3 regions of the Agrobacterium sp. 22-223-1 genome follow, and region 3 is predicted to be linked to each of the others. Evidence: riboswitches for the same ligand, from Rfam matches in the RefSeq annotation. Region 3 holds a riboswitch; each other region holds the start of a gene.

Region 1 (7,657 bases), 770 kb from region 3:
ACCATCATGGCCGCGGTCAGCGCAATGACCATCCAGACACGCCTTTCGTTGCGCTCATGGTTCTGGCCAAGGAAAACATGGTCGTGACCGGCTGCTGCACGGTGTTCGGATGTCGTCGTCATGTCGCTAATCCTGTTCGATTTTACCGGATATAGGTCTTCAGTACCTGGGCCAGCTCCTCCGCCGCCCGCGCCCGCTCGTCTTCGTTTTCGGCATGCACCACATGCTCGTGCAGATGCTCCTGCATCACCTCCCCGGTCAGGCCGGAAAGCGCGCCGCGCACCGAAGCGAGCAATTGCAGCACCTCGCCGCAGGGCTTGGCATCATCCAGTGCACGCTCCACCGCCTCCATCTGCCCTTTCAGGCGGCGGATGCGGGCCAGAAGCTTCTCCTTGTTGCGGATCGTATGGGACATGGGCACCTCATATACTATAGGGGGGTATACTATATGAGCGAGTTTTTCCGTTCAAGCCCCGTGCGACGCAATCCTCGCGAATGTTTCGGCCGCTAAAAATACCTCATGAAACCTAGGGGACTCAGTCATGACGACTATTGCAGCAACCATCAGCAGCTATCATCCCACTCCGATCCGGAGCCTTGAGCCGACAAAGGGCAAGGAAACCCACTCCACCACCGAAGCCCTGCTGGAGCTGACGCGCGCCGCGCATCGCACCATTTCGAGCGTCGAAAGCATCGCCACGGCCGTCGCGCCGGCCGCCGCCAGCGTTTCGACCGGCCTTGCCGCAGCGCTCTGGAACCTCGACAGCGGCGCTTCCACGACGACCGCACCCGCTCTGGACATGGGCGACATGGCCGCATCGGCACAGCCGGAAACCGCATCCAGCATCGAGAACGATGTCCTCAAGGCGCTCGCCCAGGCGCTCGGTGTGGATGAAGCCGCCTGAGACCCATTGAACGGCAGGCTGAAAAGCCATATCTCTAGAGACTAGAGCATCGCACCCGGAACGGTCGAGCCATCCGTTCTGCCGTCGCTGCACCCGAGATATGGAGAAAGAGATGCTGTCCATCGGTGAACTGTCCAAACGCACCGGCGTCAAGGTGCCGACTATCCGTTATTACGAGCAGATGGGCCTCATCCGCGAAGCCGACCGTTCGGACGGCAACCAGCGCCGTTACGAAAAGACCGACCTCGAAAGGCTGGCCTTCATCCGCCATGCGCGCGATCTCGGGCTGAACATCGACGCCATCCGCGAACTGATCGCGCTTAGCCAGCACCGGCAGATGCCCTGCGAAGGCGCGGACCGCATCGCCGCCGAACACCTCGCCCATGTGCGCGAGAAGATCGCCAGCCTGAAGAAGCTGGAGCACGAGCTGGAGCGCATCGTGTCCCATTGCCACGGCCATTCGATCGAGGATTGCTACGTCATCCGCGCGCTTTCCAATCACGGCATGTGCGAGGGTGAACATTGATCGGAAAACCGGGCTTGACAGATTGCGGATTCGGGCGCATTGCATGTCCCATGATCAACGAACGCGCACCCATCTCCTGCTCGTACTTTTGGGCCTACCTCTAAGGGCGGCTCGACAGATCATATTGTCAACAAGCCGCCGTCAGGCGGCTTTGTTGTTTCTCAAGCGTCCTGACGGCACCGATAAGACCAAAGGACCGAAAAAATGACCGAAGATAGCTCCCTTACACTGGAAAGACCGCCCGTCGTCATCATTCGTGGCGCACGCAAGACGGATTTGCCCGAGCTCAACGAGATGATCACGCTGCTTGCCTCCTACCACGGCGATGCGGCGGCGATCACCCCGGCGAAACTGGAACGCGACCTGTTCGGTCCGCTGCCCTGGGTGCATGGGCTGGTTGCGGAAGCCGATGGCGCGCTGATCGGTTACGCCCTGCTTCTGCCGCTCTACAGGGCGCAGGAAGGCCGGCGCGGGCTTGAGCTGCATCATCTCTTCGTGCGTGACGGGCATCGCGGCCATGGCACCGGCCAGCATCTGGTTTCCCGCGCCCGCGATATCGCCAAACGCCTCGGTTGCGACTATCTTTCCGTCAGCGCCACGACCGGCAATGTCGCGGCGCATCGCTTCTACGAAAACATGGATTTCGCGCCCCGGCCGGTTACCGGCATGCGCTACATGCAGTCCATCGCCTGATTAAAACCACGGAGACGGCCATGACACGGATCGCCATTGCGCTGGCGCAGGATTTTGCGGACTGGGAACCGGCGCTGCTTGCTGCGGCAGCCCGCAGCTATCTCGGCGTCGAGATCGTCTATGCCACGCCCGATGGCCGGCCGGTAACGTCCATGGGCGGGCTGACCGTGACGCCTGACACATCCTATGACGCGCTTGATCCGGCCGGCATCGATGCGCTCGTCATTCCCGGCGGCTTGAGCTGGGAAAAGGGAACGGCTGTCGATCTTGGCGGGCTGGTGCACCGGTTTCGCGACAGGAACCGGCTGGTTGCCGGCATCTGCGCGGCGGCAAGCGCGCTCGGCGGCACGGGCGTGCTGAACGATGTCGCCCATACCGGCAATTCGCTGGCATCGCACAAGGCCTATGCCGTCTATAGCGGCGAATCGCTCTACCGCGACCAGCCGAAAGCGGTTAGCGATCGCGGCATCATCACCGCCGCCGGCAGCGCGCCGGTCAGTTTCGCTGTGGAAATCCTGAAACACCTCGGCCTCTTTGGTCCGGAAGCCGAGGCGGAACTTCAGGTTTTTGCGGCGGAGCATCGCTGAGGCGGACGCTGATATTGTGGGCCACGTAAGCCCGCCCGCCCTCATTCCTGTGCTTGTCACAGGAATCTAGCCAGCCCAAGTCCTTGGGCTGAAAGGACTCTTCCCGCCGCGCGGACGAGCGTCGGCTGGATTCCTGTGACAAGCACAGGAATGAGGTGGTGCAAAATACAAGCGTCTTGGCACCCTCACTCATCACCTCCGATCCAGCACCCGGCATACGCGCGCCGCTGGCTCCTCACCCTCCCCGGCAATCGCCCGGCGAATATCGCGGCTGTTCAGATGCAGGCTGCGGCCGGCGGGTAAATTTGCACGTTTTATCTTGGTGAGCGCCGCAGCGATAAAAGCGGCCTCGTGTTCATGAAAACAGGCAAGAGCCGCCTCGCGATCCGGGGTCGCCCCAAGGACTGCCTTGAAGGCAAGGCGGTGCACGGCGCAGAAAGCGCCGTGACCGGGGACGGCAAAACGCAGCGCATCGAGCTCCTCACTCCATTCCGCTGCGTCCTGCATGGATTTACGCCGACTGGAAGCGCTTCAGGAAAAACGCGCTCAATGTTCCGAGCAAAGCCCAGAAAACGAAGCTGGTCACGGTGGCGGCGACGATGAACTGACGCTCCAGCGGCAGCGGCGCCAGCGCATGTTCGCCTTCCGGCGGCAAGGGTGCGCCGACCACATGCGGTGCGACGATCAACACCAGCGCCAATACGATTGCCCAGGGTTCGCGGCGGAACGCGATCAGCGCAATGCCGCCCGCGGTTGCGGCAACCGTCGCAAGCCACCAGATCTGCCGCGCCTCAAGTGCGGCGGCCGGGCTGCCCGGCAGTTCCGGCGGCAGGCCGATCATCGGGGCCAGCATGACGGCGGCAAAGCCAGCAACGCCCCAGAGAAGGCCTTCGCGCCAGCCGCCATTCGTGCCACGCAGCGAAATGAGGCCGGTCAGCACCAACGCATAACCGATAGCGGTCAGCACATTAGCGGCGACGGTATAGGCGGTGCGCTCGAAGCCATCGGCCGGAGCCCAGGCCTCGTCATTGTGCTCATGGGCGGGAACGGCAGCACCGGGGGCCGTCGCATCATGGCTGTGGGGCGCTTCGCCGGCGCTTTCATAGGTTTCCGCCTGAAGGATGAGCGGCGTCGTGCCGAAAGCCTGCATGGCCGAAACGGCGAAACCGCCGAGAATGCCGACGAGAACGGCGGTAAAGACGATATTGCGAAAAGACGACATGCCGTTTCCCCTCAATGGCAGGGGAAGGCGTTGGCATGACGCGTGTCATGCGCGGCGTTATGAACGGCCTCCACATGGGAAAAGCCGACAAAACCGACAACGAACAGGCCAAGCACGATCGCCGTCAGCGATTGCGCGAAGCTGGTTGTTTTTGCGGAAACGGCGGCGTTGGCCGTATTCTGGTTGATGGACATGGTGACCCCTCTCCGGCGCGACCCCGCGCCTTTGGACGCGGCCGCACGGCAAAGGGCCGTCGAGCCGCTACGATACACTTCACCACGGGGATACGAGACTGACACAGGGAGGCGTCGATCCCGCCACCCTGAAATTCCGCTCTTCCGGACACCCCGCCGGCATGGATATTTCCGCGATGGCAGGTCTCCTGGCTTACGGGTCAAAACCTGAAACACCTTCCCGGCGTCACCCTCTCTGGAAACCCTCGGTTCCCGGCGAGATGGCTTGCCAGTGGCATTTCGTTTCAGGCTCTCCGCTCACAGTTGCGGGGGCAGCCACGAATGAGGATTTCTCCCTATCGTGTTCCCTTTTCACCTTCCGGAACGCCCGGAAGGAACCATCACAGGATTGTTATCCGATGGGCGGGGTCGGGAGTCAATGGTGGGCCTGACTTCGAACTGCACGCCGTCGCCTGCACCTCCGTCACCCCGGACTAGATCCGGGGTCCAGCGCGATCAAGTCCTTGATCGCAAGAGACTCTTCTCACGGCGCAGCCGCGCCGTGGCTGGATGCCGGATCTAGTCCGGCATGACGGCTGAGGATTACCGCGACGGTATGGCCTTCAGATAGGCGGCAATCGCATCGCGGTCTTCAGGCGTCAGATGCGCCATGTTCTGCTGCACCTTGACCATGGAGCCGCCGACGCTGTCGAATTCCGGGGTGAAGCCGTTTTCCAGATAGCTGGCAATATCGGCCTCGGCCCAGCTGCCGATGCTTTGCGAGCCGGGGGTAATGTCGGGAATGCGGCCCTCGCCTTCCGGGTTGGGCCCGCCGGCCAGCCACTTGTCTTTCACGAAACCGCCAAGCGCGTTGCGCGGCGTGTGGCATTCGCCGCAATGGCCCGGCCCTTCCACCAGATATTGGCCGCGCAGCAATTCGGCATTGGCATTGGCAAGCTCGACGCGGGGCCGCGCCGAGGGGTCGAAATAAAGGAATTTCCAGCCGCCCAGCGCCATGCGCAGATTGAAGGGAAACGGCAACTCGTGATCCGGCGCATCGTTCTGGCTGGCCGGCAGGGCTTTCAGATAACCGAAGAGATCGTTGATGTCCTTCTGCGTCATGCGGGCATAGGAGGCATAGGGAAAGGACGGGTAGAGATGTTCGCCGTTCCTGCCCACACCGCGCGTCATCGCATCGCCGAATTCCGCCAGCGTCCAGCCGCCGATGCCATGCTGCGGATCGGAGGAAATATTGGGGACATGGAAGGTGCCGAAGGGGCTTTTCAGCGCCTGCCCGCCCGAAAGCGTCAACAGCGCCTCACCTTTCGCATCGGGCGCGGCATGGCAGCTTGCGCAGCCGCCCGCCCAGAACAGCGTTTCGCCGTTGGCCAGATCCGGTTCGCCCAGGCTGACCCAGTGGCTGGGCGCCTGCCGCTGAGGCGCGGTGACCCAGGCGAATATGCCGTAGCCCGCAATGGCCGCGACGACGGCCCCGCCCGCGAGTTTCGTCCAGATGGAGGACATGCCCCTCTCCCCATTCTCACCTGACCCGGTCAGATGTCTTTCGTGCCTGAGAAAACGCCGCCGGTACGCGGCGTTTCCAAAGTGTTGCGATTATTTCTTCAGACGATAGGTCTGGTGGCAGGTGCCGCAATCGGCGCCGAGCGTCTTCATGGCGGTGGCGACGCCCGCCTGATCGGTGGGGAGATTGGCGAGAACCATGTCCGCATCCGTGCCGAGCTTGGCAGCCTTGGCCTTGAAGTCGTCGAAATTTTCCCAGATGGCGGGGGCAGCCGCACTGCCGGTCTCGGTGCCGGCGGGGAACTGGTCCGGGAAAGCCTTAGCGTTGGTGCCGATGGTGGTTACGGCAGTCTTGACGGTATCGGCGTCGAAGGGCTTTTCGCCCTTGGAGATGGCGGCGAGCGAACCCATCGCCCCACCGATCTGCTTCATCATGCCTTCACGTTTTTCGACTTCGCCGGCAGCGTAGACCGCTCCGGCGCAAAGACAGCCGAACAGCATGGCCGCGGTGATGGTTTTCAGTTTCATGCAACTCTCCTTGATTCCGGCCGGGACACCGGGCGCTATATGGAACGGCGCGAGGATGCCCTTTCCGGATGGCGAAAAGAAGTCACATTGCGGTGAATTCCATCGTGAAAACAGAAGCCTAAGACAGGGCCTCCCACAGTGTCAGCAGCGCTGCGGCAATCAGCATGAAACCGGCGGCGCGGCCGATGAAGATCGTGGCGGCGGGCGAAGAAACCAGCCATGCCCGGCTTTTATCCGCCGTCAGCGCCAGCGCGCCATAGACCGTAAACTGCGTGACCGCCACCATCGCGCCCATCACCAGCCCCTGCACCCAGATCGGGCCATAAGCCGGTTTGAGGAATTGCGGATAGATCGCCATCATGAACAGATAGGCCTTCGGATTGGAAAGGCAGGTCAGCACCGCCCGCCAGAAGGCTTTTCTGACCGAAGCGCTCGCCTGCGCCTCATCGCCGTTCACGACAATCGCGCTGCGCATCAGGCCGATGCCGATCCAGATCATATAGGCGGCACCGAAAACCAGAAGCGGCAGGAACAGCGACGGCATCCAGGCGGCAAGCATGCCGACGCCCAGGGCGCCGTAAAGCGAATGCACAATGCCGCCGGCGCTCATGCCGCTTGCGGCGGAAAGGCCGGTTCTCTTTCCCCCCGTCAGCGCGCTTGCCAGTACGAACAGCATATCCATGCCCGGCAGGATGATGATGCCGAACAGGACCAGAAAGAAAAGCCAGAGATTTTCGGCGTAACTCATGTCAGTATCTCCCAAAACGGTTCACGACACATTCGGGAAATCCCATGTTTCTCAATGTGTTTCTTCGTTTATAGGAAAAGCCAACTGACAGCGTTGTGTCAGTTGCGTGGGGAAATCCACCGGGAAAACGGCAATGCGCAAGGCGTCGAGACTGTTCGAGATCATCCAGATCCTGCGGGTGGCGCGCAGGCCTGTCACCGCGCAGACGATTGCCGAGGCGCTGGAAGTGACGGTGCGCTCGGTCTATCGCGACATAGCAGCGCTTCAGACCATGCGCGTGCCCATCGAAGGGGAACGCGGCGTTGGTTATATCCTGCGTCCCGGCTTCAACCTGCCGCCGTTGATGTTTTCCATCGAAGAGACGGAGGCGATCGTGCTGGCGCTCGCCATGGTGGCCCGCACCGGCGATAGCGAGTTGCGGCAGGCGGCAAGGCAGGTCAGCGACAAGATTGCCGCCTCCCTGCCCGAACCCCTGTCGAAAACCCTCTCCGCCAATGCCCTACATGCCTGGGGCAGCATCGCGCCCTCCCCCGCCGGCGTCGATCTTGCGACGGTCCGGCGGGCGGTGCGCGACGAGGAGAAGCTGGAGATCACCTATCGCGATGAAGCCGGCGCGCAAACGCAGCGGCGGGTTCGGCCGATTGCGGTGATCTATTATTCGGAGACGGTGAATATCGTCGCCTGGTGCGAATTGCGGCAGGCGATTCGCAATTTCCGCTCGGACCGGGTGCTGAGCTGCGAAACGACCGGCAGC
Region 2 (7,657 bases), 1.6 Mb from region 3:
ATTGCGCTTCCAGGGCAGAAACGATGTCATCGCCAAGCTGCAGGTGGTGTTGGCTGCGCCCGATATCGATGCTGATGTCTTCCGCAAGCAGATCGAGGTTGTCGGCCGGCTCAGCCCGCCGCTCACCGTTCTCGTTTCCAAGGATGACCGTGCGCTGAAAGCCTCTTCCATCCTCGGTGCCGACGTTACCCGTATCGGCGCGCTGGATGTCACCGACCGCCAAGTGCAGGAGGCCGCTCTCAAGGAGGGCGTGCAATTCGTCGACATTTCCAATCTGAAGGCATCGGACCCGCTCAACCACGACCGCTATGCGGCGCTTGCTTCCATGGTGCCGCAACTTGAGGCAAGCAGGCGCGGGGGTGACATCAACAGTGCCGGAGCCTTTGTTTTCGATGCGATCGGCGCCACCGTCGCCAGCCCCTTCCGCCTTGCGAGCCAGGTGGTGAACCCGCAATAGTTTTGCGGGTCCTGCCGACAAACCGGTTTCAGAAATCCCAGTCCTCATCCTCGGTCGCAACCGCCTTGCCGATGACATAGGACGAGCCGGAACCGGAAAAGAAGTCGTGGTTCTCGTCGGCATTGGGCGAGAGCGCCGAGAGGATCGCGGGGTTGACCCGGCAGGCCTCGGCCGGAAACAGCGCCTCATAACCCAGATTCATCAGGGCCTTGTTGGCGTTGTAATGCAGGAACTGCTTGACGTCCTCCGTCAGGCCCACGCCGTCATAGAGGTCTTCGGTATATTTCGCCTCGTTGTCGTAAAGTTCGAGCAGGAGATCGAAGGCGAAATCCTTGATCTCCTGTCTCTGCGTTTCACCGAGACGCTCCAGCGCCCGCTGGAACTTGTAGCCGATATAATAACCATGCACGGCCTCATCACGGATAATGAGGCGGATCAAATCCGCCGTGTTGGTGAGCTTGGCGCGGCTTGACCAGAACATCGGCAGATAAAAGCCGGAATAGAACAGGAAACTTTCCAGAAACACGCTGGCGATTTTTTTCTTCAGCGGATCGCCGCTGTCATACTCCCGCATGATTAGTGCGGATTTGCGCTGCAGGAATTCGTTTTCCTCCGACCAGCGATAGGCGTCGTCAACATCGGGCGTGAGGCAGAGCGTCGAAAAGATCGACGAATAGGAGCGAGCGTGCACGGCCTCCATGAAGGAGATGTTGGAAAGCACGGCCTCCTCATGCGGCGTTGCCGAATCCGCCATCAGGCGCACGGCGCCGACACCGTTCTGGATGGTGTCGAGCAATGTCAGCCCAGTGAAGACACGGATCGTCAGTTTCTGTTCTTCCGGCTTCAGCGTTCCCCACGAGGGGATATCGTTGGAGAGCGGCACCTTTTCCGGCAGCCAGAAATTCGAGGTCAGGCGGTTCCAGACTTCGAGATCCTTGTCGTCCTCGATGCGGTTCCAGTTGACCGCGCGGATGCAGGACGCGGGTTTTACGGCAATGTTCATTGTCTTGTCCCTCAATTCAGAGCGTGCAGGAAACGCAGCCCTGAACCTGCGTGCCTTCCAGCGCCATCTGGCGCAACCGAATGTAATAGATGGTCTTGATGCCCTTCTTCCAGGCATAGATCTGCGCCCGGTTGATATCACGCGTCGTTGCCGTATCGCGGAAGAACAGCGTCAGCGACAGGCCCTGATCGACATGCTGGGTCGCGGCCGCATAGGTGTCGATGATCTTTTCGGGGCCGATCTCATAGGCGTCCTGATAATATTCGAGATTGTCGTTCGAGAGATAGGAAGCCGGGTAATAAACGCGGCCGATCTTGCCCTCTTTGCGGATTTCGATCTTCGAGACGATCGGATGAATGGAGGAGGTGGAGTGGTTGATGTAGGAGATCGAGCCTGTCGGCGGCACGGCCTGAAGGTTCTGGTTATAGAGACCAGACGCCATGACGTCCTTCTTCAAAACTGCCCAGTCCTCCTGTGTCGGAATGGCGATGCCGGCTTTCTCAAACAGCACCTTCACTTTTTCGGTCGCAGGCAGCCATTCCCGGTCGGTATATTTGTCGAAATATTCGCCCGAGGCATATTTGGAATTCTCAAAGCCCTTGAAGCTATGGCCCCGTTCCACGGCCAGCCGGTTGCTGGCGCGGATGGCGTGATAGGTCACGGTGTAGAAATAGATATTGGTGAAATCGACGCCTTCTTCAGAACCGTAGAAGATGCGTTCGCGCGCCAGATAACCGTGCAGGTTCATCTGGCCAAGCCCGATGGCGTGGCTGGCATCATTGCCCTTTTCCACCGAAGGAACGGAGGAAATATGGCTCATGTCCGACACGGCCGTCAGCGCCCGGATGGAGGTCTCGATAGTCTTGCCGAAATCGGCGGAGTCCATCGCCGAGGCGATGTTGAGTGATCCGAGATTGCAGGAAATATCCTTGCCCATATGGCTATAGGACAGATCGGCGTTGAACTCGCTCGCTTCGCTGACCTGCAGGATTTCCGAGCAGAGATTGCTCATGCTGATGCGGCCGGCAACCGGATTGGCGCGGTTCACCGTATCCTCGAACATGATGTAGGGGTAACCGCTCTCGAACTGGATTTCGGCGATCACCTGGAAGAATTCGCGCGCCTTGATCTTCTTCTTGCGGATGCGGCTATCGGCGACCATTTCATGATATTTTTCGGTGACCGAAATTTCGGTCAACGGCACGCCATAGACACGCTCCACATCATAGGGCGAGAACAGGTACATATCCTCATTGTTCCTGGCGAGCTCGAAGGTAATGTCAGGGATCACCACGCCGAGCGACAGGGTCTTGATGCGGATTTTTTCGTCGGCATTTTCGCGCTTGGTATCGAGGAAACGCATGATATCCGGGTGATGGGCATGCAGATAGACCGCGCCCGCACCTTGGCGCGCGCCAAGCTGGTTGGCATAGGAAAAACTATCCTCCAGCAGCTTCATGACAGGAATGACACCGGACGACTGGTTTTCGATCTGTTTGATCGGCGCTCCGAATTCGCGGATATTGGTCAGGGACAGCGCCACGCCGCCGCCGCGCTTGGAAAGCTGCAACGCCGAATTGATGGAGCGGCCGATGCTTTCCATATTGTCTTCCACACGCAGCAGAAAACACGAGACCAGTTCACCACGGCTCTTTTTGCCGGCGTTGAGGAAGGTCGGCGTTGCTGGCTGGAAGCGGCCGGAAATGATCTCATCGACCAGATTGCGGGCGAGCTGCTCATCGCCGCGCGCAAGGGCCAGCGCCACCATGCAGACGCGATCCTCGTAACGCTCCAGATAACGTTTTCCGTCGAAGGTCTTCAGCGTGTAGGAGGTGTAATATTTGAAGGCGCCGAGAAAGGTCGGGAAGCGGAACTTCCGGGCATAGGCTTCGTCATAGAGGTCACGGACGAAATTGAAGGAATACTGATCCAGCACTTCCTGTTCGTAATATCCCTCAGTCACCAGATAATCGAACTTTTCCCTGAGGTTATGGAAAAATACGGTGTTCTGGTTGACGTGCTGGAGGAAATATTGCCGGGCGGCCAGGCGATCCTTGTCGAGCTGGATCTTCCCGTTCTCGTCGTAAAGGTTCAGCATCGCGTTCAGCGCGTGGTAGTCCAGAGCCGCATCGAGCGGTTTCTGGGATGCGGCTGCCGGCTGTTTGGCGTCCTTGCGCATGGCGCTCGAGGTCAGCGTGTCCAAAATCGTTCCAATCCATGTTTGACGTTGGCGACATCTTCCTCCGTGCCGAGAAGCTCGAAGCGATAGAGAAACGGCACGGCGCATTTGCGCGAGACGATATCTCCGGCGGATGCGAAAGCTGCGCCAAAATTCGTGTTTCCCGCCGCGATGACGCCGCGAATGAGATTTCGGTTGGAGGGCTCGTTCAAAAACCGGATGACCGGCTTTGGCACGGCCCCTTTCGTGCCACCACCCCCATAGGTGGGGGTGACCAGCACATAGGGCTCGGACACATGGGGAACATCTTCCTCAACGCCAAGCGGCAGGCGAAACAGACGCCGTCCCAGTTTCAGAAGGAAACGATGGGTGTTTTCAGAACGGCTGGAATAATAGACGATCAGGCCCATCGCGCCGCCGCCTCAGCTGATCGAGCCGATCATATCCGGCCGGAAACCCGCCCAATGGCGTTCGCCGGCAACAACCACGGGCACCTGCATGTAGCCGAGGCCACGCACATGATCGAGCGCATCCGCATCTTCGGAAATATCGACGATCTCATAGGGGACACCGATGCGGTCGAGAGCGCGATAGGTGGCGATGCATTGGACGCAGGCGGGCTTGCTGTAAACGGTGACGGTCATGATTTCCTCTCTCGAAGCCGATTTCGGACAAGGCTCAACATTGCCGATTGCAATCGCAATCGGGCGGCGATGGATCTGTCATTAGGGTGGGCGTGCGCGGCTTTTAGCCACGTAAAATCACTCTCTACGCCGACGAGCGCAGCAACTTAAACAAATGCACTGGCATGACTTCACCCCGAAGCTTGTTCTGGAGGGGGCAGAAAAGGGCGCACGCAAATCATTTGCGTCATACACCTTCCTCCGGACACCCCGCCCGTGGACGTTTGCGCTCAAGGCAGGTCTCCTGACTTGCGGGTCACAACATCTATTCCGGCCTTCCCGGAGCTTTTGACCCCAGTGACCCAAATCGGAACGATGCTCACCGCTTACAGTTGCGGGGGCAGTTTCGGCCTTGCTCCGCCATATGGCGTTACGCACCGAATTCCCGTCTTAGCTCCCGACCCTTGCGAATCGGAAGAACCTCGAACACCACATATAGTATATGAGGAAATTTTCGCGTCAATAAATAGACACACAAAAGCCCCACCCTGTGGATCAAAAAGATTCAACACATGGTCAACAAAGGCTTAACGGCACATGCGTGCCGCCGCTCAAACAGAGAAAAGCGTTAATCTATTCCCAGATATCGATGCGGATATCGGCGGGACGGGCGTTTTCAATCACCCTTTTTCCGTTCGGAAGATCGTTTTCGAAAAGTTTGGCGTGGATATGGGCCTCATCGAGACCATAGCCCTGCCACCTTTTCCTCAGCCTCTCCTCAAGCACCGCGACGGACGGCCCGACAAAAATGGTGAGGTCGAAGCTCTTGGAAAGAGTTGTCCACGGCGCCTCGTCCAGTAGCAGATAATTGCCTTCAGCGAGGATAAAGCGTGTTTCCGGCGCAACCGCACGAGCAGACGCTATAGCGATTTCACGGGAACGGTCGAAAACCGGAACAAGCACCTCTTGCCCGCCCTTGCGGACGGCGGAGACGATATCGAGGAAACCGCGCACGTCGAATGTTTCCGGCGCGCCTTTTCGCGGCAGCAGCCCCCGCTCTTCAAGGATGCCATTGTCCATATGGAAGCCATCCATGGGCAGGACGGCGGCCGTTTCGTCCCATGCCAGCAAAGCATCACAAAGGGCATCCGCCAGCGTGGATTTGCCGGCCCCAGGGGGACCGGCAATAGCGACGATAAAACGGGATTTACCTTTTGCCCGCCGAAGAACGTCTTCGGCGATCGTTTCAAGCTTCAGCGTCATGCGGCAAGCGTTTCCTTCGGCGCTTCCTTGGCGCCCGTCATGAAGGCGACGGCGTCGGACATGGAGTAGTCCTTCGGATTGATGACGCAGAGGCGCTTGCCGAGCCGGTGGATATGGATGCGATCCGCGACCTCGAAGACATGCGGCATGTTGTGCGAGATGAGGACAATCGGCAGGCCGCGCGAGCGAACGTCCAGGATAAGCTCCAGAACACGCCGGCTTTCCTTGACACCAAGTGCTGCCGTCGGCTCGTCAAGAATGACGACCTTGGAGCCGAAGGCCGCTGCACGCGCCACAGCCACACCCTGACGCTGACCGCCGGAGAGGGTTTCCACTGCCTGATTGATGTTCTGAATCGTCATCAGGCCGAGCTCCGACAGTTTCTCCCGGGCGAATTTTTCCATGGCCGGGCGGTCCAGCGCCCGGAACAGGCTGCCCTGAATGCCGGGTTTGCGGATTTCCCGGCCGAGAAACATATTGTCAGCTATGGAAAGCGCCGGCGACAGGGCGAGGTTCTGATAGACCGTCTCGATGCCAGCCTTGCGCGCCTCGATCGGCGAGCGGAACTGCACGGGCTGGCCTTCCAGCCGGATTTCCCCTTCATCGGGTGTCACCGCACCGGAAATCGCCTTGATGAGAGAGGATTTGCCGGCGCCGTTATCGCCGATCACCGCCAGGATTTCGCCCGGATAGAGGTCGAAATCGGCATGGTCGAGGGCGGTCACACGACCGTAGCGCTTGACGAGATTGCGTGCTGTGAGAATGGGTTCTTTTGCCATCAGCCTGCTACCTTTCTGATCCACTGGTCGATTGCGACAGCCATGATGATGAGGACGCCAATCAACAGATAGGTCCATTGCGGGTCTGTTCCGATAAGCCTGAGGCCGAGCGAAAAGACGCCGACGATCAGGGCACCGAAGATCATGCCCATGATGGAGCCACGCCCGCCGAACAGCGACAGGCCGCCGATAACCACTGCGGTAATGGATTCGATATTGGCGAATTGACCGGCGGTCGGCGAAACCGAGCCGATGCGGCCGATAAGGGCCCAGCCAGCGAAGGCGCAGATGAGGCCGGACAGCGTGTAAACGGTCGTCAGCATGCGCTTGACGTTGACACCGGCAAGTTCGGCGGCATCCGGATCGTCACCCACCGCATAAAGGTGGCGACCCCAGGCGGTGCGGTTCAGCACATACCAGAGCAGGGCGACGAGCAGGACCATGGCGATGACGCCATAGGTGAAGACCGCGCTGCCGACACGGATATTGGCGCCGAAGAATTGCAGGATCGGCGCCTGCTGGGCGATATCCTGAGCGCGGATCGTCTCGTTTGCGGAATAGAGGAAGTTGGTCGCCAATACGATCTGCCACATGCCGAGCGTGACGATGAAGGGCGGCAGGCGCATGCGCGAGACCAGAATACCGTTGATGAAGCCGCAAAATGCGCCGACGGCGAGGCCACAGAGAATGGAGAGTTCCGCCGGCAGACCGTAACGGAAGGTGAACTGTCCCATGATGACGGAGGACAGGACCATGATCGCGCCAACCGACAGATCGATGCCCGCCGTCAGGATGACCAGCGACTGCGCCGCGCCGACAATACCGACGATGGCGACCTGCTGCAAAATAAGGGTCAGCGTGAAGGCCGAGAAAAACTTGCCGCCGAGAAGCAGGCCGAAAACAATCAGCGACAGCACCAGAACGATAAGCGGAACGGCCGCCGGGCTGGAGTGGAGAAAGTGCTGCAGTTTTTCCAGCACACTCTTGTCGTGCGTATCGAAAGCGGCGACCTGCGTCGAACTTCCCGAAAGCACTTTTTCAAATTCATTATGCGGCTGAGCCCGCACCGGCTGATCGCTCATGGATTTTCCTCCCGATCGCTCTATCGCACCAGCCCTGACACCGGGGTCTATCTCAAAAGAGAATGATGCGTAGATTTCAAAGTGTTGTGAAGCGGCCTATATCATCCCCGCAGGACGCGTGACGCGCTCGTTTGTTCCTTTGTCCGATCCCCCGGATCGTGCCTGATATTCATTCTGGTCCAAGGGCGGGGGCACGAATGCCCCCGCGGGTTTCAACGGTGAGGCATCAACCCCAGCACTTGTTGAGACCTTCCTTCGTATCGATGGAGTC
Region 3 (7,657 bases):
CGGCAAGATCATCGCGCTGCGCGACAAGATCGACCTGCCGAATTACGGCGAGTTCGACGAGAAGCGGGTTTTCTCCGAAGGCTCGATTTCCGGTCCCTATAATTTCCGTGGGGTCAGGATCGGCATTCCGATCTGCGAGGAAATCTGGAACGATATGGGTGTCTGCGAGACGCTTGCCGAAAGCGGGGCGGAAATCCTGCTGGTGCCGAACGGTTCGCCCTATTATCGCGGCAAGCTGGATGTGCGCCATCAGGTGGCGCTGCGACAGGTGATTGAAAGCGGCCTGCCGCTCGTTTTCGCCAACCAGTTGGGTGGGCAGGATGAGCTGGTGTTCGACGGCGCGAGCTTCGGCTTCAATGCCGACAAAACGCTCGCCTTCCAGATGAGTCAGTTCGAGGCCACACTTGCCGTCACCGACTGGAAACGCACGGCAGACGGCTGGCATTGCGATAGCGGACCTTTCTCGAAGATTCCCGAAGGCGAGGAGGCGGATTACCGCGCCTGCATGCTGGGCTTTCGCGATTACGTCAACAAGAACGGCTTCAAGAGCGTGGTTCTCGGCCTTTCCGGCGGCATCGATTCGGCGATCTGTGCCGCCCTTGCCGTCGATGCGCTGGGCGAGGAGCGGGTGCGCTGCATCATGCTGCCTTACCGCTATACTTCGGAGGAATCGCTGAAGGATGCGGCCGATTGCGCCAAGGCGCTGGGCTGCCGTTACGATATCGTGCCGATTTCAGAGCCGGTGGAAGGATTCCTCTCGGCGCTTTCCGATCTCTTCGAGGGCACGGAAGAGGGCATTACCGAGGAAAACCTGCAGAGCCGCACGCGCGGCACCATCTTGATGGCCGTCTCGAACAAGTTCGGCTCCATGGTGGTGACGACGGGCAACAAGTCGGAAATGTCGGTGGGTTATGCCACGCTCTACGGCGACATGAATGGCGGTTTCAACCCCATCAAGGACCTCTACAAGATGCAGGTCTATGCCATTTCCAGCTGGCGCAATGCCCATGTGCCGCCGGGCGCGCTCGGCCCTTCCGGTGAGGTGATCCCGGCCAATATCATTTCCAAGGCCCCCTCGGCCGAATTGCGCCCCAACCAGACCGACCAGGATTCGCTGCCGCCCTATCCGGTGCTGGACGATATTCTGGAATGCCTCGTCGAGAAGGAAATGTCGGTTGAGGAAATTCTGGCTCGTGGCCATGATGTGGCGACGGTGCACCGGGTGGAGCATCTGCTCTATCTCGCCGAATACAAGCGCCGGCAATCGGCGCCGGGTGTGAAGATCACCAAGAAGAACTTTGGGCGTGACAGGCGTTATCCGATCACCAACCGGTTTCGGGATCGATGATTGAAGGAAGGCGCGGGTAGCGGATGCTTTGCCCGGCGTTGCCGTGCGTTTCTTCTCCCCGCCGGGGAGAAGGTGGCCCGAAGGGTCGGATGAGGGGGCAACCTCTCGGTCTATCGCTGACGTCGCCCCCTCATCCCGCTGCCGCGGACTTCTCCCCCGCGGGGAGAAGAAACAAGCGGCATGCGCTCGTTCCACAACAAGCCTTCGTGTTTAAGCAAGCGGCGCGGAGAAAACCCCGCGCCGTTCACTTACCTTAAATAACTTGTCCCACATCGATGCGGTTGCCATCCGGGTCCTCAAACACAAAGGCCCTGAGACCGTAATCCTTGTCCTGCAGGCCCTTGATGATGCGCAAGCCCTGGCTCTTGCAGAGCGCATGCAGCGCGTCCACATCGCTCACCATCATATGCGCCACATTGAAGGGTGCTGCCTTGTGTGCGGGCTGCAATGTCAGGTGCAGCTCGGCATTGCCCTGTTTGAGGATCATGAAGCCGACAGGGTTGCCGTTTTCGAAGGTCTTTTCGAAGCCCAGCACGCCAACGTAAAAATCATGGGCCTTTTCGATGTTTTTGACAGGAAGCATTGCGGCGATCCGGCCGAAGCGGATGCCGTGATCGGCGATGGTATTCATCGCGGAACCTCGGATCTGGGAGAAACGGCAAAGGTCGCGGACGGTGCCGGAGCGCTGGCGTTTTTTCTGGTTTGAATTTGCAGGACGGTGCCTGCCGCCCTAGGATCATAATCGAGGCGATGGCGGATGCAAACGGAATGTCTGCACCGGGCGCTTTGAACGAGACACCGACACGCCCGGGAGGCAGAATGCGCAGCTCCATCGAAATCTTCAACATCCGCACCCGGCAGATGCGGGTGGTGTGGCAGACGCCTGATCTTTTTGAAGCGCCGAACTGGTCGCCGGATGGAAAATACCTGCTGCTGAACAGCGAAGGGCTGCTTTACCGCCTGTCTCTTGCCGGTGATATTTCGCCGCAAAAGGTCGATACCGGCTTTGCGACGCTCTGCAACAACGATCACGGCATTTCGCCGGATGGTTCGCTCTACGCCATTTCCGACAAGGTGGAATTCGGCAAGAGCGCCATTTATCTCATGGCCTCGGCGGGCGGTGCGCCGCGGCTGATGACGAAAAATCTTCCCTCTTACTGGCATGGCTGGTCGCCGGATGAGAAAGGTTTTGCCTATTGCGGCATTCGCGATCAGGTCTTCGATATCTATTCGATGGATATAACAAGCGGCGTCGAGACGCGGCTGACCCATGGCGAAGGCCGCAATGACGGGCCGGATTATTCGCCGGACGGTGAGTGGATCTATTTCAATTCCAGCCGCACCGGGCGAATGCAGATCTGGCGCGTGCGGGTGGATGGCTCAGCCGTCGAGCGCATCACCGACAGCCCCTATGGCGACTGGTTTCCGCACCCGTCTCCGAGGGGAGACAAGGTGGTGTTCGTTTCCTATGACGGCGACGTTTTCGACCATCCGCGCGATCTCGATGTGCGGGTGCGGCTGATGGATATGGATGGCGGCAATGCCGAGACGCTGTTCGAACTTTTCGGCGGGCAGGGAACGATGAATTCGCCCAACTGGTCACCGGATGGGGACGAGTTCGCTTATGTCAGGTATTTCCCGGTGGAATGATGGGGATGAGGCAGGCCACATTGCCGCACCGCCGGCAGGATGCTTGCATCCGCAAACTTTTTTGCCCATAGCTTGCCTGTCAGGTGCCTGCCCTTGCGGCGGGAGAATCGGGAATCCGGTGAAAGACCGGAACGTGCCCAGCGCTGTGAGGCGGACGTTCTTTTTTAAAGCCACTGGAGCAATTCGGGAAGGCGAAAAGGGCGGATGAAGCCAAGTCAGAAGACCGGCCTGACGGGATAGACCGAACCGCGCGGACGGCGGCAGGTTGTTGTCGAGGCGGGGTGCGCATTTGCGCCCGGTCTTCGCATTGTTGGGGATAAACGATGCCAGCCGATTCGTCCGTAAGCAATCCGCCCGGCGCCAGTTCGTTCGATCACGCGCTCTCGCCCGCCCGCCCGTTTTCCTGTGAGGAACGCGAGGCGATTTACCGCGCCATCGAGACCCGTCGTGACGTGCGCGACCAGTTCCTGCCGGACCCGCTGCCGGACGATCTGGTGGAGCGTCTTTTGAAGGCGGCCCATTCCGCACCCTCTGTCGGTTTCATGCAGCCGTGGAATTTTACCCTCGTCACCGATGGCGCGATCCGTCAGGCGGCCTTCGTGGCCTTCAGCCGCGCCAATGAGGAGGCGGCGGCGATGTTTACGGGCGAGCAGCAGGCGCTTTATCGCAGTCTCAAGCTTGAAGGCATCCGCAAGGCGCCGCTCAGCATCTGCGTCACCTGCGATCCGACGCGCGGCGGCAAGGTGGTGCTGGGCCGCACCCACAATCCGCGCACGGATGTCTATTCCACCGTCTGCGCCATCCAGAATCTCTGGCTCGCGGCGCGCGCCGAAGGCATCGGCGTCGGCTGGGTCAGCATTTTCCACGATAGCGACATTCGCACCATTCTCGATATTCCCGACCATATCGAAATCGTCGCCTGGCTTTGCCTCGGCCGTGTCGATGCGCTCTATAACGAGCCGGAACTGGCGGTGAAGGGCTGGCGACAGCGCGTGCCGCTGGAGGAACTGGTGTTCCGTAACCGCTGGGGCGGGGTGTAGAAGCGGAGGCCTGTGAACAAAGCGGGACGTTGCCGCGTGTTTCTTCTCCCCGCCGGAGAGAAGGTGGCCCGAAGGGTCGGATGAGGGGGCAAGCTCTCCGAATATCGCTGACGCCGCCCCCTCATCCCGCTGCCGCGGACTTCTCCCCCTCGGGGAGAAGAAGCAAGGGGAGCGCGCTCGCTCCGCGATGTATGTCACTGCTGCGGCTGTATACCCTTCAATGCCGGGTTCTTCAGGTCGATCCGGCCCGTCTGGTCGGGCAGGAATTTCGGGCCTATGACGCGGACGCGGCTATCGTTCGGGTCATAGTCGCGTTCGGGAACGGGCTGTTCCGGCGGCTTGGCAGCCTGTTGCTGTTCGGTGGGTTTTTCAGCCTTGTCACCTTGCGGTGATGGAATGGTGGTGATGCCGGAATAGGGTTTTTCGGGCTGCGGCCGGGCGGCCTCTTCCTGCTTTTGCATTTCATTGTGATAGGCGGCCATGTTGCAGGCGCAGCCCGGCGCTTTTGCTGTGGCGTTCCTGTAAGCGAAGGCGGTTGGCAGCTCTCTGTAGGGTTTGCCTGTTTCCGCCGAAACCATATCGGCGGTTTCCTGATCCGTCATGGAGTGGAAATAAAGCTCCGTCTCGGTGCCCGGACACATTTTCTCGCACTGCTCCGCCTGGGCGCGGAAATCGAGCGGCGAGGCATTGGAAGCGATGGGGAAAAACGAGCCGTCGCAGGTGCGCACGCAGAGTGTGCGAAGCCCGCCCTCGGCGGCGTTGGGGTAGGGCGAAAGCCCCGCCTGTCCCGGCTCGTCGCCGTTCTGCGGGCCATTCTGCCGAAAAGCGTCGGGATAACGCGTTACATCCGGAGGCGGCGGCAATTGCGTTTCCGTTTGCGGCAGGGTGTTGCAGCCATTGGCATCGAGGGCGGCAAGAATGCGCTGACGCCTGATGTCGCCGTCGTCGCTACGCGCTGCCGCCATGGCGTCGTCGCGGTCACGGATGATGGCGTCGCGCTCGCTTTCTGCTTCCGCCAGCGCATCGCCGATTTCGGCGCAGATACCGGCATTGGGATTGCCGTAGACGATGACGCTGCCGGATGAGCAGCCATAGCCGCGCAAGTCGTTCCTGATCTTGCGGATGACGATATTCTGGCGGGCGAGCGCATTGGCGTAACGCCGCACCTCGGCCGTATTGCCGATGACGCGGGGCGGCTCGCGCAATTGCGCATAAAGCATATCGCAGACCTGATCCGCGAAAGCGGCGGCCGGGGCGACGAAAACAAGGGGAAGCAGGAGGCCGATGATGCGGCTGCGGCGGGTCAATTGTTCGATCCGTTCGATGTCCCCGGCCGGTGGCAGGGGCGTTATACTTCACGAAATCCGTGTTTCGGGAAGATAACATAAGCTGTTGCCGCAAGGCGGCAACAGCCTGTTCAAAATTGCGTTAATAGGGCCTCTATCACACCGAAGGATGCGAGGCCTGCACGACGGCAAAGGCCGCCATGTTGACGACGCCGCGCGAGGTGACGCTGGGCGACAGGATATGGGCGGGCAGGGCCGTGCCGAGCAGGATCGGGCCGACATGCAGGCCTTCCGTCAAGGTGCGGGTGACGCCGAGGGTGATGTTGGCGGCATCGAGGTTCGGGAAGACCAGAAGGTTCGCTTCGCCGGTCAGCACGCTGTTCGGCATGGCGCGCTTGCGCAGCGCTTCCGAAAGGGCCGAACCGCCCTGCATTTCGCCGTCAACTTCCAGTTCCGGTGCGGCTTCCTGCACGATCTTCAGGGCACGGCGCATCTTGCGGGCGCTTTCGGAATCGCGCGAGCCGAAATTGGAATGGCTGGCGAGGGCGATCTTCGGCGTGATGCCGAAGCGGCGGATTTCCTTGGCCGCGAGAATGGCCATTTCCGCCACTTCCTCGGAGGTCGGATCGTAATTCACGAAAGTGTCGGTCAGGAACAGCGCACCCTGCTGGGTGATGAGCAGGCTGAGGCCGGCGAAGGAACGCACGCCTTCCTGCTTGCCGATGATCTGGTTCACGTCGCGCAGGTGGCGGTCGTAACGGCCTTCGAGGCCGCAGATCAGCGCATCCGCTTCGCCGCGCTTCACCGACAGTGCGCCGATGACGGTCGTGTTGGTGCGCACGATGGTGCGGGCTGCTTCCGGGTTGATGCCGACGCGGCCGACAAGGGCGAAATAGTCATCGACATAGTCGCGGTAGCGCGGATCGTCTTCCGGGTTGACCACGGCGAAATCCGTATGCGGGCGAATGCGCAGGCCGAAGCGCTTCAGGCGCGTTTCGATGATCTGCGGGCGGCCGATGAGGATCGGAATGCCGGTGCCTTCTTCCAGAAGCACCTGGGCGGCGCGCAGCACGCGCTCGTCTTCGCCCTCGGCAAAGATGATGCGCTTCTTTTCGGCGGCCTTGGCGGCATTGAAGACCGGCTTCATGATGAAGCCGGAGCGCCAGACGAAACGGTTCAGCTGGTCGAGATAGGCTTCGAAATCGGTGATCGGCCGGGCGGCGACGCCGCTTGCGGCCGCAGCGCGGGCAACGGCGGGCGCAATGCGCAGAATGAGGCGCGGATCGAAGGGCGAGGGGATGAGGTAGTTCGGGCCGAAGACCGGCGTTTCGCCGCTATAGGCCTTTGCGGCCACTTCGGAGACTTCCTCCCGCGCGAGTTCGGCGATGGCCTGCACGGCGGCCATCTTCATTTCCTCGTTGATCGTGGTCGCGCCGCAATCGAGCGCGCCGCGGAAGATATAGGGGAAGCAGAGAACGTTGTTGACCTGGTTCGGGAAATCCGAGCGGCCGGTGCAGATCATCGCATCCGGACGGGCCGCACGCGCCGCCTCCGGCATGATTTCCGGATTGGGGTTGGCAAGCGCCAGGATCAGCGGGTTTTCCGCCATGCGCTCCAAGAGTTCCGGCTTCAGCACGCCGGCGGCGGAAAGGCCGAGGAAGACGTCGGCGCCGTCGATGGTTTCGGCCAGGACGCGCTTGTCGGTCTTCTGGGCGTAAACTTCCTTCCACTCGTCCATCAGCGTGTTGCGGCCGTCATAAACGAGGCCTTCGATGTCGTGGACCCAGATGTTTTCTTTCTTCGCGCCCATGGCGACGAGGAGGTTGAGGCAGGCAAGCGCCGCCGCACCTGCACCCGAGGCGACGATCTTGACGCTCGAGAGCGATTTTCCGGCGAGTTCCAACGCATTGGTGACGGCGGCGGCGACGATGATCGCGGTGCCGTGCTGGTCATCGTGGAAGACCGGGATATTCATCTTTTCGCGCAGCTGACGTTCCACCTCGAAACATTCCGGCGCCTTGATGTCCTCAAGGTTGATGCCGCCGAAGGTGGGCTCCAGCGCTGCGATGGTGGAGACCATGTCGTTGATGCCGGGCGCATCGATTTCGATATCGAAGACGTCAATGCCGGCGAATTTCTTGAAGAGAACGGCCTTGCCTTCCATCACCGGCTTGGAAGCGAGCGGGCCGATATTGCCGAGGCCGAGCACTGCCGTGCCGTTGGAAATGACGGCGACGAGGTTTGCGCGGGCGGTATATTCCGCCGCCGTTTCCGGATTTTCATGGATGGCGAGGCAGGGGGCGGCTACACCCGGCGAATAGGCAAGCGCCAGA

Evidence for each region. Region 3 has a riboswitch for cobalamin ahead of bluB (5,6-dimethylbenzimidazole synthase). Riboswitches for the same ligand answer to the same signal wherever they lie in the genome.
Region 1: another riboswitch for cobalamin. It lies ahead of ACQZ60_RS04255 (CbtB domain-containing protein); the one in region 3 lies ahead of bluB (5,6-dimethylbenzimidazole synthase).
Region 2: another riboswitch for cobalamin. It lies ahead of nrdH (glutaredoxin-like protein NrdH); the one in region 3 lies ahead of bluB (5,6-dimethylbenzimidazole synthase).

What each region holds. Positions count from the first base shown of each region.
Region 1 covers NZ_JBNWCN010000001.1:858,015-865,671, reverse strand. Annotated here, with positions in the region: gene dmeF (CDF family Co(II)/Ni(II) efflux transporter DmeF) at 1-122, opposite strand, end outside; gene dmeR (Ni(II)/Co(II)-sensing transcriptional repressor DmeR) at 143-415, opposite strand; gene ACQZ60_RS04285 (hypothetical protein) at 543-905, shown strand; gene ACQZ60_RS04280 (MerR family transcriptional regulator) at 1,018-1,431, shown strand; gene ACQZ60_RS04275 (GNAT family N-acetyltransferase) at 1,636-2,124, shown strand; gene ACQZ60_RS04270 (type 1 glutamine amidotransferase family protein) at 2,145-2,711, shown strand; gene ACQZ60_RS04265 (hypothetical protein) at 2,904-3,218, opposite strand; gene ACQZ60_RS04260 (CbtA family protein) at 3,223-3,933, opposite strand; gene ACQZ60_RS04255 (CbtB domain-containing protein) at 3,945-4,127, opposite strand; cobalamin riboswitch at 4,289-4,524, opposite strand; gene ACQZ60_RS04250 (c-type cytochrome) at 4,710-5,630, opposite strand; gene ACQZ60_RS04245 (c-type cytochrome) at 5,721-6,155, opposite strand; gene ACQZ60_RS04240 (LysE family translocator) at 6,274-6,903, opposite strand; gene ACQZ60_RS04235 (helix-turn-helix transcriptional regulator) at 7,037-7,657, shown strand, end outside.
Region 2 covers NZ_JBNWCN010000001.1:4,617-12,273, reverse strand. Annotated here, with positions in the region: gene ACQZ60_RS00060 (alpha/beta hydrolase) at 1-457, shown strand, start outside; gene nrdF (class 1b ribonucleoside-diphosphate reductase subunit beta) at 486-1,460, opposite strand; gene nrdE (class 1b ribonucleoside-diphosphate reductase subunit alpha) at 1,477-3,639, opposite strand; gene nrdI (class Ib ribonucleoside-diphosphate reductase assembly flavoprotein NrdI) at 3,651-4,049, opposite strand; gene nrdH (glutaredoxin-like protein NrdH) at 4,062-4,283, opposite strand; cobalamin riboswitch at 4,540-4,762, opposite strand; gene ACQZ60_RS00035 (nucleoside triphosphate hydrolase) at 4,896-5,525, opposite strand; gene ACQZ60_RS00030 (ATP-binding cassette domain-containing protein) at 5,522-6,304, opposite strand; gene ACQZ60_RS00025 (ABC transporter permease) at 6,304-7,386, opposite strand; gene ACQZ60_RS00020 (sugar ABC transporter substrate-binding protein) at 7,613-7,657, opposite strand, start outside.
Region 3 covers NZ_JBNWCN010000001.1:1,625,996-1,633,652, reverse strand. Annotated here, with positions in the region: gene ACQZ60_RS08095 (NAD+ synthase) at 1-1,348, shown strand, start outside; gene ACQZ60_RS08090 (glyoxalase superfamily protein) at 1,602-1,979, opposite strand; gene ACQZ60_RS08085 (TolB family protein) at 2,168-2,998, shown strand; cobalamin riboswitch at 3,063-3,244, shown strand; gene bluB (5,6-dimethylbenzimidazole synthase) at 3,322-4,038, shown strand; gene ACQZ60_RS08075 (DUF2865 domain-containing protein) at 4,233-5,345, opposite strand; gene ACQZ60_RS08070 (NADP-dependent malic enzyme) at 5,482-7,657, opposite strand, start outside.